Linked DNA regions of Alicycliphilus denitrificans K601. The protein of the gene in region 1 interacts with the protein of each later gene in a pairwise test. Links are inferred from orthologs where the notes say so. Each region holds a gene or a part of one and is shown in the gene's direction. Other genes may lie near its edges.

Region 1 (3,080 bases):
CGCGTCGAACCCCACGGGGGCGACGGCCGAGTTCTCGTTGGTGCCGCCCATGGCGAACTCGTCGCAGTTGAGCTTGCCCAGCGTCACGCAGCCGGCTTCGGCCAGCCTGGCCACAACGGTGGCGTCGAACGGCGAGCGGTAGCCCGCCAGCATGCGGCTGGCGGCGGTGGTGGGGAAGTCGCGCGTGACGAAGATGTCCTTGTGCGCGATGGGCACGCCCGCCAGTGGCGCGGCGGTGCCTGCGGCTATCGATGCGTCCTGCGCGCGGGCCTGGGCCAGCGTGGCGTCCTCGTTCAGTGCCACGTAGGCGCCCAGGTGTTGGTGGCTCTTGGCGCGGGCCAGGAAATGCTGGGCGGCCTCCACGGCCGATACCTGGCCGCCGCGCAGCGCGGCGGCCAGCTGGGCCACGCCCATGTCGTGCAGTACGGTGGAGCTCATTCGATCACCTTGGGCACGAGGAAGAGGCCGCGTTCCACGGCGGGGGCGCTCTGCTGGTTCGCTTCGCGCTGGTCGGGTTCGCTGGCCACGTCGTCCCGCAGGCGCAGGTGCACGTCCTGGATCGCCGCGACGGGGTGGGGCAGCGGGGCGATGCCGCCGGTGTCCACGGCGCGCATCTTCTCCACGATGCCGAAGAAACCGTTGAGCTGAGTGAGCATGCGCTCGCTTTCGGCAGGGCTGAGCTCGAGCCGCGCCAGATGGGCGATGCGGCCGATGTCCTGGGGTGTCAGTGCCATAAGGGGATGGGGCGCGGGGAAACCGGATGTAAAGCTGTCATCCGTGCCGCGCCAGGGGAGTTATTCACAGGGGATGCGTTATTATCCCGGCTTTGCCGCAAGACCTCCACATTGCCGGTCATTGTGTGAAAAAAGCCAGCAAACACCCTGTAAAAACCCGGCGATGGCAGGCCGAAGCGCATGCCGTGCCTGAGAGGACCCCTGAATGTTCGGAGTTTTCCGTCGGTACTTCTCCACCGACCTGGCCATTGACCTTGGTACCGCCAACACCCTGATCTTCGCCCGCGACAAGGGCATCGTGCTCGACGAGCCTTCGGTCGTCGCCATCCGTCACGAGGGCGGCCCGCACGGCAAGAAGGTGATCCAGGCCGTGGGCCACGAGGCCAAGGCCATGCTGGGCAAGGTGCCCGGCAACATCGAGGCCATCCGGCCCATGAAGGACGGCGTGATCGCCGACTTCGTGATCACCGAGCAGATGATCAAGCAGTTCATCAAGATGGTGCACCCGCGCTCGGTGCTCACGCCCAGCCCGCGCATCATCATCTGCGTGCCCTGCGGCTCCACCCAGGTCGAGCGCCGCGCCATCAAGGACGCGGCCGAGGCCGCCGGCGCCACCGCCGTGTACCTGATCGAGGAGCCCATGGCCGCCGGCATCGGCGCCGGCCTGCCCGTGTCCGAGGCCTCGGGCTCGATGGTCGTGGACATCGGCGGCGGCACCACCGAGGTGGGCGTCATCAGCCTGGGCGGCATGGTCTACAAGGGCAGCGTGCGCGTGGGCGGCGACAAGTTCGACGAGTCCATCATCAACTACATCCGCCGCAACTACGGCATGCTGATCGGCGAACCTACGGCGGAGTCGATCAAGAAGAACATCGGCAGCGCCTTCCCCGGCAGCGAGGTCAAGGAGATGGAGGTCAAGGGCCGCAACCTCTCCGAGGGCGTGCCGCGCAGCTTCACGATCTCGTCCAACGAGGTGCTGGAGGCGCTGACCGAGCCGCTCAACCAGATCGTCTCGGCGGTGAAGACGGCGCTGGAGCAGACGCCCCCCGAGTTGGGCGCCGACATCGCCGAGCGCGGCATGATGCTCACCGGCGGCGGCGCGCTGCTGCGCGATCTCGACCGCCTGCTGGCCGAGGAGACCGGCCTGCCCGTGCTCGTGGCCGAGGAGCCCCTGACCTGCGTGGTGCGCGGCTGCGGCATTGCGCTCGAGCGCATGGACCGCCAGGGCAGCATCTTCACCAGCGAATAAGCGCGCGCCGCGCTTGGCAGGCAGCCCGCATGCCCCTGGGAACCCTGGACCGCACGGCCCCTACGCTGTTCAAGCACGGGCCGTCGCCGCTGTCCCGACTCACCCTCTACAGCGCCTTGGCGCTGTTTTTGATGGTGGCGGACGCGCGCTTCCACGTCGCCGATCCGCTGCGCAAGGCCGTGGCCACCGTGCTGTATCCGCTGCAGTGGCTCATGCTGCAGCCCGTGGAGCTGGCCGGCAAAGGCGCGCAGTATTTCCAGTCGCTGCAGGCGGCGCAGCAGGCCGCGGACGAGGCCAGCAAGAAGATGGCGCAGATGTCCGTGCGCGCGGGCGAGGCCGACCAGCTGCTGCGCGAGAACGCCGAGCTGCGCCAGCTGCTCGCGCTGCGCGAGCGCCTGGACACGCCGGCCCAGGCCGCGCAGGTGCTCTATGACACGGCCGACCCGTACACGCGCCGCATCATGGTGGACCGCGGCCAGCTGGCCGGGGTGGAGCCGGGCTCGCCCGTGGTGGACGCGGCCGGCGTGCTCGGCCAGGTCACGCGCGTGTTCCCCATGCTCAGCGAGGTCACCCTGCTCATCGACCGTGACCAGGCCATACCCGTGCTCAACCTGCGCACGGGCGCGCGCAGCGTGGCTTACGGCGACCCCGTGGCCGGCCCCGGCGGGGGCATGGAGCTGCGCTTCACGCCCGCCAATGCCGACGTGCAGGAGGGCGACCTGCTCACCACCAGCGGCGTGGACGGACTGTACCCCGCGGGCCTGCCCGTGGCGCGCGTGCTGCGCGTGGAGCGCCGGGCGGACTCGGCCTTCGCGCGCATCTACTGCGCGCCCCTGGCCCAGGTCCATGGCGCGCGCCACGTGATGGTGCTCAAGCCCCTCGTGGCCGACATGCCCGCACGCCCCGAGCCCGAGCCGGCGCCGCAGAAGCGCGGAGGCCGCAAATGATCATGCCCAAGGGCCAGCAGCTGCTGCTGCCGGTGAGCCCCGCCTTCATCTGGGCCAGCCTGCTGGCGGCCCTGGCGCTGAACATGCTGCCGCTGGGCCGCGTGGTCTGGACGCCGGATTGGGTCATGGTGCTGCTCGTGTTCTGGGGCA
Region 2 (3,060 bases), 3.9 Mb from region 1 along the record:
GCTGGGCGTGGCCGTGGTCGACATCGGCGCGGGCACCACCGACGTGGCCATCTTCACCGGCGGCGCGATCCGCCACACGGCCGTGCTGCCGATCGCGGGCGACCTGATCACGAGCGACATCGCCATGGCGCTGCGCACGCCGACCAAGGACGCCGAGGACATCAAGGTGGAAAGCGGCTACGCCAAGCAGCTGCTGGCCGACCCCGAGGCGCAGGTGGAGGTGCCGGGCCTGGGCGACCGCAGCCCGCGCATGCTGAGCAAGCAGGCGCTGGCCGGCGTCATCGAGCCGCGCGTGGAAGAGATCTTCTCGCTGGTGCAGCAGGTGATCCGCGAGTCGGGCTACGAGGAGGTGCTGTCCTCGGGCATCGTGCTCACGGGCGGCAGCTCGGTCATGCCGGGCATGGTCGAGCTGGGCGAGGACATCTTCCTCAAGCCCGTGCGCCGCGGCCTGCCGAAGTATTCGAGCGCGCTGGCCGACATGATCGCCCAGCCGCGCGCGGCCACCGTCATGGGCCTGCTCGAAGAGGCGCGCCTGGCGCGGCTGCGCGGCTTCAAGGTGGCGGCCAAGAGCGGTTCGGTGAAGACCGCCTTCGGCCGCTTCAAGGACTTCATCGTGGGGAATTTCTGAGATGACGACGGCCCCACTGCTCTGGCTCGCGCGCGCCGGCCCGCCCCGCAGGAAGCGGGGGCGATGGCGAAGTACCGCTCCGCCCCCCGGCGGGACGACCCGTCACAGGACAGGAACACGCACAAACCTTTGGCAATTGCATATCACAACGGAAGTTTCAGGAGCAGCATCATGACCATCGAAATGATCGAGTCCGAAGAGTTCAACCAGGGCACGCAGATCAAGGTGATCGGTGTCGGCGGTGGCGGCGGCAACGCCGTCGCGCACATGATCGCGCGCAGCGTGCAGGGCGTGGAGTTCGTCTGCGCGAACACCGACTCCCAGGCGCTCTCGCGCAGCACGGCGCACCGCACCATCCAGCTGGGCAGCAACGGCCTGGGCGCCGGCAGCAAGCCCGACAAGGGCCGCGAGGCCGCCGAGGCCGCGCAGGAGGACATCCGCCAGGCCATTGCCGGTGCGCACATGCTGTTCATCACCGCCGGCATGGGTGGTGGCACGGGCACGGGCGCCGCGCCCGTGATCGCGCGCGTGGCCAAGGAGATGGGCATCCTCACCGTGGGCGTGGTCACCAAGCCCTTCGACTGGGAGGGCGGCCGCCGCATGAAGAACGCCGACGAGGGCCTGGCCGAGCTGGAGGCCAACGTCGATTCGCTGATCGTGGTGCTCAACGAGAAGCTGCTCGAAGTGCTGGGCGACGACATCACCCAGGACGAGGCCTTCGCTCACGCCAACGACGTGCTCAAGAACGCCGTGGGCGGCATCGCCGAGATCATCAACGAGTACGGCCAGGTGAACGTGGACTTCGAGGACGTGCGCACCGTGATGGGCGAACCCGGCAAGGCCATGATGGGCACGGCCACGGCCAGCGGCCCCGACCGTGCGCGCATCGCGGCCGAGCAGGCCATCGCCTGCCCGCTGCTCGAAGGCATCGACCTCTCGGGCGCCAAGGGCGTGCTGGTGCTGGTCACGGCCAGCAAGGGCAGCCTCAAGCTGTCCGAGTCGCGCCTGGCGATGAACACCATCAACGCCTACGCCTCGCCCGACGCGCACGTCATCTTCGGCGCCGCCTACGACGACAGCCTGGGCGACGACATCCGCGTGACGGTGGTGGCCACGGGCCTGTCGCGCCAGAACGCGCGCCGCCAGACCATGCAGGTGGTGCAGTCCCTGCGCACCGGCACCGACAACGTGGCCTACCAGATGCCCATGGCGGGCGCCGCCATGCCGGGCGGCGTGCTCGGCGGCGCGGCCCAGGCCGAGTACGGCAACATGCAGGTGCCCAGCGTCTGGCGCAGCACCCGCACGGCGGCCACGGCGCGCGTGGACGCGCTGTCCTCGGGCGGCATGGACGAGCTGGAGATCCCCGCGTTCCTGCGCAAGCAGGCGGATTGACCACGCGGCGGCAACGCCCGCGGCCCAGAAAAAAACCGGTGCCATGGCACCGGTTTTTTGTTGGGCGCACGGCCGCCGGCTCAATGCGGCGCGAAGGGCCTGAGCACCTCCCGGCTGATGATGAGCTTTTGGACCTCCGTCGCGCCTTCGTAGATGCGCAGCGAGCGGATGTCCCGGTAAAGGCGTTCGAGCGGATTGCCCACGGTCACGCCCTTGCCGCCGAACATTTGCAGCGCACGGTCTATCACCTGCTGCGCCGACTCGGTGGCTGCCATTTTTGCCATTGCCGTTTCCGCGGTGGATGCGCGCTTTTGCACGTCACGCACCCACGCGGCCCTGTAGGTGAGCAGGGCGCTCTGGTCTATGGCCGTGGCCATGTCCCCGAAGGCGGCCTGCGTCAGCTGGAAGTCCGCCAGCGTCTGCCCGAACATCCTGCGCCGGGTGGCGTGCTGCAGGCCTTCCTGCATCGCCCGGCGCGCAAAGCCGATGGCCGCGGCGGCAACCGAGGCACGGAAAATGTCGAGCGAGCGCATGGCCAGCTTGAACCCCTGGTCGGGTGGCCCCAGCATGCAGCTTCGAGGAACCCTGCAGTTCTCGAAGTGGAGCGAGGCCAGCGGGTGGGGCGAGATCACGCTGATGGAGTCGTCCACGCTCAGGCCCGCGGTACCGGCATCCACGATGAAGGCGGAAATGCCGCGTGAACCCGCGTCGGCCTGCGTGCGCGCGAACACGCAGTAGAAATCCGCGAGCCCTCCGTTGGAGATCCAGGTCTTGCTGCCGTTGAGCACGTAGCCGTCGCCATCGGCTTCGGCCCTGCACGACAGCGCGGCCACGTCCGAGCCGGCGTCGGGCTCGGACAGTGCGAACGCGCCGATCTTCGTGCCCCGGGCCACCGCCGGCAGATAGGCGGCCTTCTGTGCATCGCTGCCCGCAAGGGAGATGGTGCCGCTGCCCAGCCCCTGCATGGCGAATGCGAAGTCCGCCAGGGCATGGTGGCGTGCCAGGGTCTCCCGGATGATGCACAGGCTGCGGGAGTCCAG
Region 3 (2,941 bases), 3.9 Mb from region 1 along the record:
CCACGGTCCTGTTCGTGGGCTGCGTCGTGGGCGTGCTGGTGGCGGGCGGCGCGTGGCTGCTGCGCCAGCCCGCGTTCGCGATCGGGCACATCGCCGTCGAGGGCGATCTGGTGCACACCAGCGCCCTGAGCCTGCGCGCCAACGTGGCGCCGCAGCTCGTGGGCAACTTCTTCACCGTGGACCTGGAGGCCGCGCGCCGCGCCTTCGAGCAGGTGCCCTGGGTGCGCAGCGCCCATGTGCGCCGCGAATTCCCGAGCGGCCTGCGCGTGCAGCTGCAGGAGCACGACGTGGCAGCCTACTGGGGCCCCGAGGGCAGCGCCACGCTGGTCGACAGCCAGGGCGAGGTCTTCGAGGCCGATGCCGACGACGTGGAGCAGGACGGCCTGCCGCGCCTGCTGGGCGCGCCCGGGCGGTCCGCCGAGATGCTGGACATGGTCCGGCGCCTGGCGCCCGTGCTGGAGCCGCTGGGCGCGGGCATCGACACGCTGGAGCTCACGGGCAACGGCGGCTGGCGCGTCGCCCTGGCCGGCGGCGCCGTGCTGGAGCTGGGCAGCGGCACGCAGGACCTGGTGCTCGACCGCGCGCGCCGCCTGGTGAGCACCTTGCCCGGCGTGGCCAGGCAGCAGGGGCGCGGCGTGGACGCGCTGGAATACGCCGACCTGCGCTATGCGGACGGCTACGCGCTGCGCTTGCGCGGGGTGACCACGGTGGCCACCGAGGCGCAGCGCGTGGCCGCCCAGCGCGAGGCGGAGCGCAAGGCGGCGGCGCGCGCGGCGGCACGCGCGCGCGCGGCAGCAAAGAACAACCGAGGGCAGGACTGAGAACTATGGCAAGAGAATACAAAGACGTGGTCGTGGGGCTGGACATCGGCACCGCCAAGGTCATGGCCGTGGTGGCCGAGGTGATGCCGGGCGGCGAGCTCAAGCTCGCCGGCCTGGGCGTGGCGCCCAGCAACGGCCTCAAGCGCGGCGTGGTGGTGAACATCGACGCCACGGTGCAGAGCATCCAGCAGGCCCTCAAGGAGGCCGAGCTGATGGCTGACTGCAAGATCCAGCGCGTCTACACCGGCATCACCGGCAGCCACATCCGCGGGCTCAACTCCAGCGGCATGGTGGCGGTGAAGGACAAGGAGGTCACGCCGGCCGACGTGGCGCGCGTGGTGGAGACGGCCAAGGCCATCAACATCTCCAGCGACCAGCGCCTGCTCTTGGTGGAGCCGCAGGAATTCGTGATCGACGGGCAGGACGTGAAGGAGCCCATCGGCATGAGCGGCATCCGCCTGGAGGCCAAGATCCACATCGTGACCGGCGCGCAGAGCGCGGCCGAGAACATCATCAAGTGCGTGCGCCGCTGCGGCCTGGAGGTCGAGCAGCTCATGCTCAACCCGCTGGCCAGCAGCCAGGCTGTGCTCACCGACGACGAGCGCGAGCTGGGCGTGGCCGTGGTCGACATCGGCGCGGGCACCACCGACGTGGCCATCTTCACCGGCGGCGCGATCCGCCACACGGCCGTGCTGCCGATCGCGGGCGACCTGATCACGAGCGACATCGCCATGGCGCTGCGCACGCCGACCAAGGACGCCGAGGACATCAAGGTGGAAAGCGGCTACGCCAAGCAGCTGCTGGCCGACCCCGAGGCGCAGGTGGAGGTGCCGGGCCTGGGCGACCGCAGCCCGCGCATGCTGAGCAAGCAGGCGCTGGCCGGCGTCATCGAGCCGCGCGTGGAAGAGATCTTCTCGCTGGTGCAGCAGGTGATCCGCGAGTCGGGCTACGAGGAGGTGCTGTCCTCGGGCATCGTGCTCACGGGCGGCAGCTCGGTCATGCCGGGCATGGTCGAGCTGGGCGAGGACATCTTCCTCAAGCCCGTGCGCCGCGGCCTGCCGAAGTATTCGAGCGCGCTGGCCGACATGATCGCCCAGCCGCGCGCGGCCACCGTCATGGGCCTGCTCGAAGAGGCGCGCCTGGCGCGGCTGCGCGGCTTCAAGGTGGCGGCCAAGAGCGGTTCGGTGAAGACCGCCTTCGGCCGCTTCAAGGACTTCATCGTGGGGAATTTCTGAGATGACGACGGCCCCACTGCTCTGGCTCGCGCGCGCCGGCCCGCCCCGCAGGAAGCGGGGGCGATGGCGAAGTACCGCTCCGCCCCCCGGCGGGACGACCCGTCACAGGACAGGAACACGCACAAACCTTTGGCAATTGCATATCACAACGGAAGTTTCAGGAGCAGCATCATGACCATCGAAATGATCGAGTCCGAAGAGTTCAACCAGGGCACGCAGATCAAGGTGATCGGTGTCGGCGGTGGCGGCGGCAACGCCGTCGCGCACATGATCGCGCGCAGCGTGCAGGGCGTGGAGTTCGTCTGCGCGAACACCGACTCCCAGGCGCTCTCGCGCAGCACGGCGCACCGCACCATCCAGCTGGGCAGCAACGGCCTGGGCGCCGGCAGCAAGCCCGACAAGGGCCGCGAGGCCGCCGAGGCCGCGCAGGAGGACATCCGCCAGGCCATTGCCGGTGCGCACATGCTGTTCATCACCGCCGGCATGGGTGGTGGCACGGGCACGGGCGCCGCGCCCGTGATCGCGCGCGTGGCCAAGGAGATGGGCATCCTCACCGTGGGCGTGGTCACCAAGCCCTTCGACTGGGAGGGCGGCCGCCGCATGAAGAACGCCGACGAGGGCCTGGCCGAGCTGGAGGCCAACGTCGATTCGCTGATCGTGGTGCTCAACGAGAAGCTGCTCGAAGTGCTGGGCGACGACATCACCCAGGACGAGGCCTTCGCTCACGCCAACGACGTGCTCAAGAACGCCGTGGGCGGCATCGCCGAGATCATCAACGAGTACGGCCAGGTGAACGTGGACTTCGAGGACGTGCGCACCGTGATGGGCGAACCCGGCAAGGCCATGATGGGCACGGCCACGGCCAGCGGCCCCGACCGTGCGCGC

The links.
Region 2: the proteins of ALIDE2_RS01590 (region 1) and ftsZ interact in binary tests that used the Escherichia coli proteins (3 or more experiments, as listed by UniProt). The link is inferred for Alicycliphilus denitrificans K601 from one-to-one orthologs.
Region 3: the proteins of ALIDE2_RS01590 (region 1) and ftsA interact in binary tests that used the Escherichia coli proteins (3 or more experiments, as listed by UniProt). The link is inferred for Alicycliphilus denitrificans K601 from one-to-one orthologs.

Annotation. Positions count from the first base shown.
Region 1 is NC_015422.1:346,925-350,004, forward strand. Bases 33-2,961 are described here. They hold ALIDE2_RS01590 (rod shape-determining protein), read left to right. Parts: upstream 33-939; coding sequence 940-1,983; downstream 1,984-2,961. Other genes in these bases: gatA (Asp-tRNA(Asn)/Glu-tRNA(Gln) amidotransferase subunit GatA), read right to left, coding at 33-438; gatC (Asp-tRNA(Asn)/Glu-tRNA(Gln) amidotransferase subunit GatC), read right to left, coding at 435-734; mreC (rod shape-determining protein MreC), read left to right, coding at 2,013-2,930; mreD (rod shape-determining protein MreD), read left to right, coding at 2,927-2,961. In the rest of the region: more of gatA, read right to left, coding at 1-32; more of mreD, read left to right, coding at 2,962-3,080. UniProt on the Escherichia coli protein: Forms membrane-associated dynamic filaments that are essential for cell shape determination. Acts by regulating cell wall synthesis and cell elongation, and thus cell shape.
Region 2 is NC_015422.1:4,223,750-4,226,809, reverse strand. What follows is about bases 1-2,909. They hold ftsZ (cell division protein FtsZ), read left to right. Parts: upstream 1-799; coding sequence 800-2,020; downstream 2,021-2,909. Other genes in these bases: ALIDE2_RS20090 (acyl-CoA dehydrogenase family protein), read right to left, coding at 2,101-2,909; ftsA (cell division protein FtsA), read left to right, coding at 1-628. Also shown: more of ALIDE2_RS20090, read right to left, coding at 2,910-3,060. UniProt on the Escherichia coli protein: Essential cell division protein that forms a contractile ring structure (Z ring) at the future cell division site. The regulation of the ring assembly controls the timing and the location of cell division.
Region 3 is NC_015422.1:4,225,297-4,228,237, reverse strand. What follows is about bases 152-2,941. They hold ftsA (cell division protein FtsA), read left to right. Parts: upstream 152-826; coding sequence 827-2,056; downstream 2,057-2,941. Other genes in these bases: ftsZ (cell division protein FtsZ), read left to right, coding at 2,228-2,941; ALIDE2_RS20105 (cell division protein FtsQ/DivIB), read left to right, coding at 152-821. In the rest of the region: more of ALIDE2_RS20105, read left to right, coding at 1-151. UniProt on the Escherichia coli protein: Essential cell division protein that assists in the assembly of the Z ring. May serve as the principal membrane anchor for the Z ring.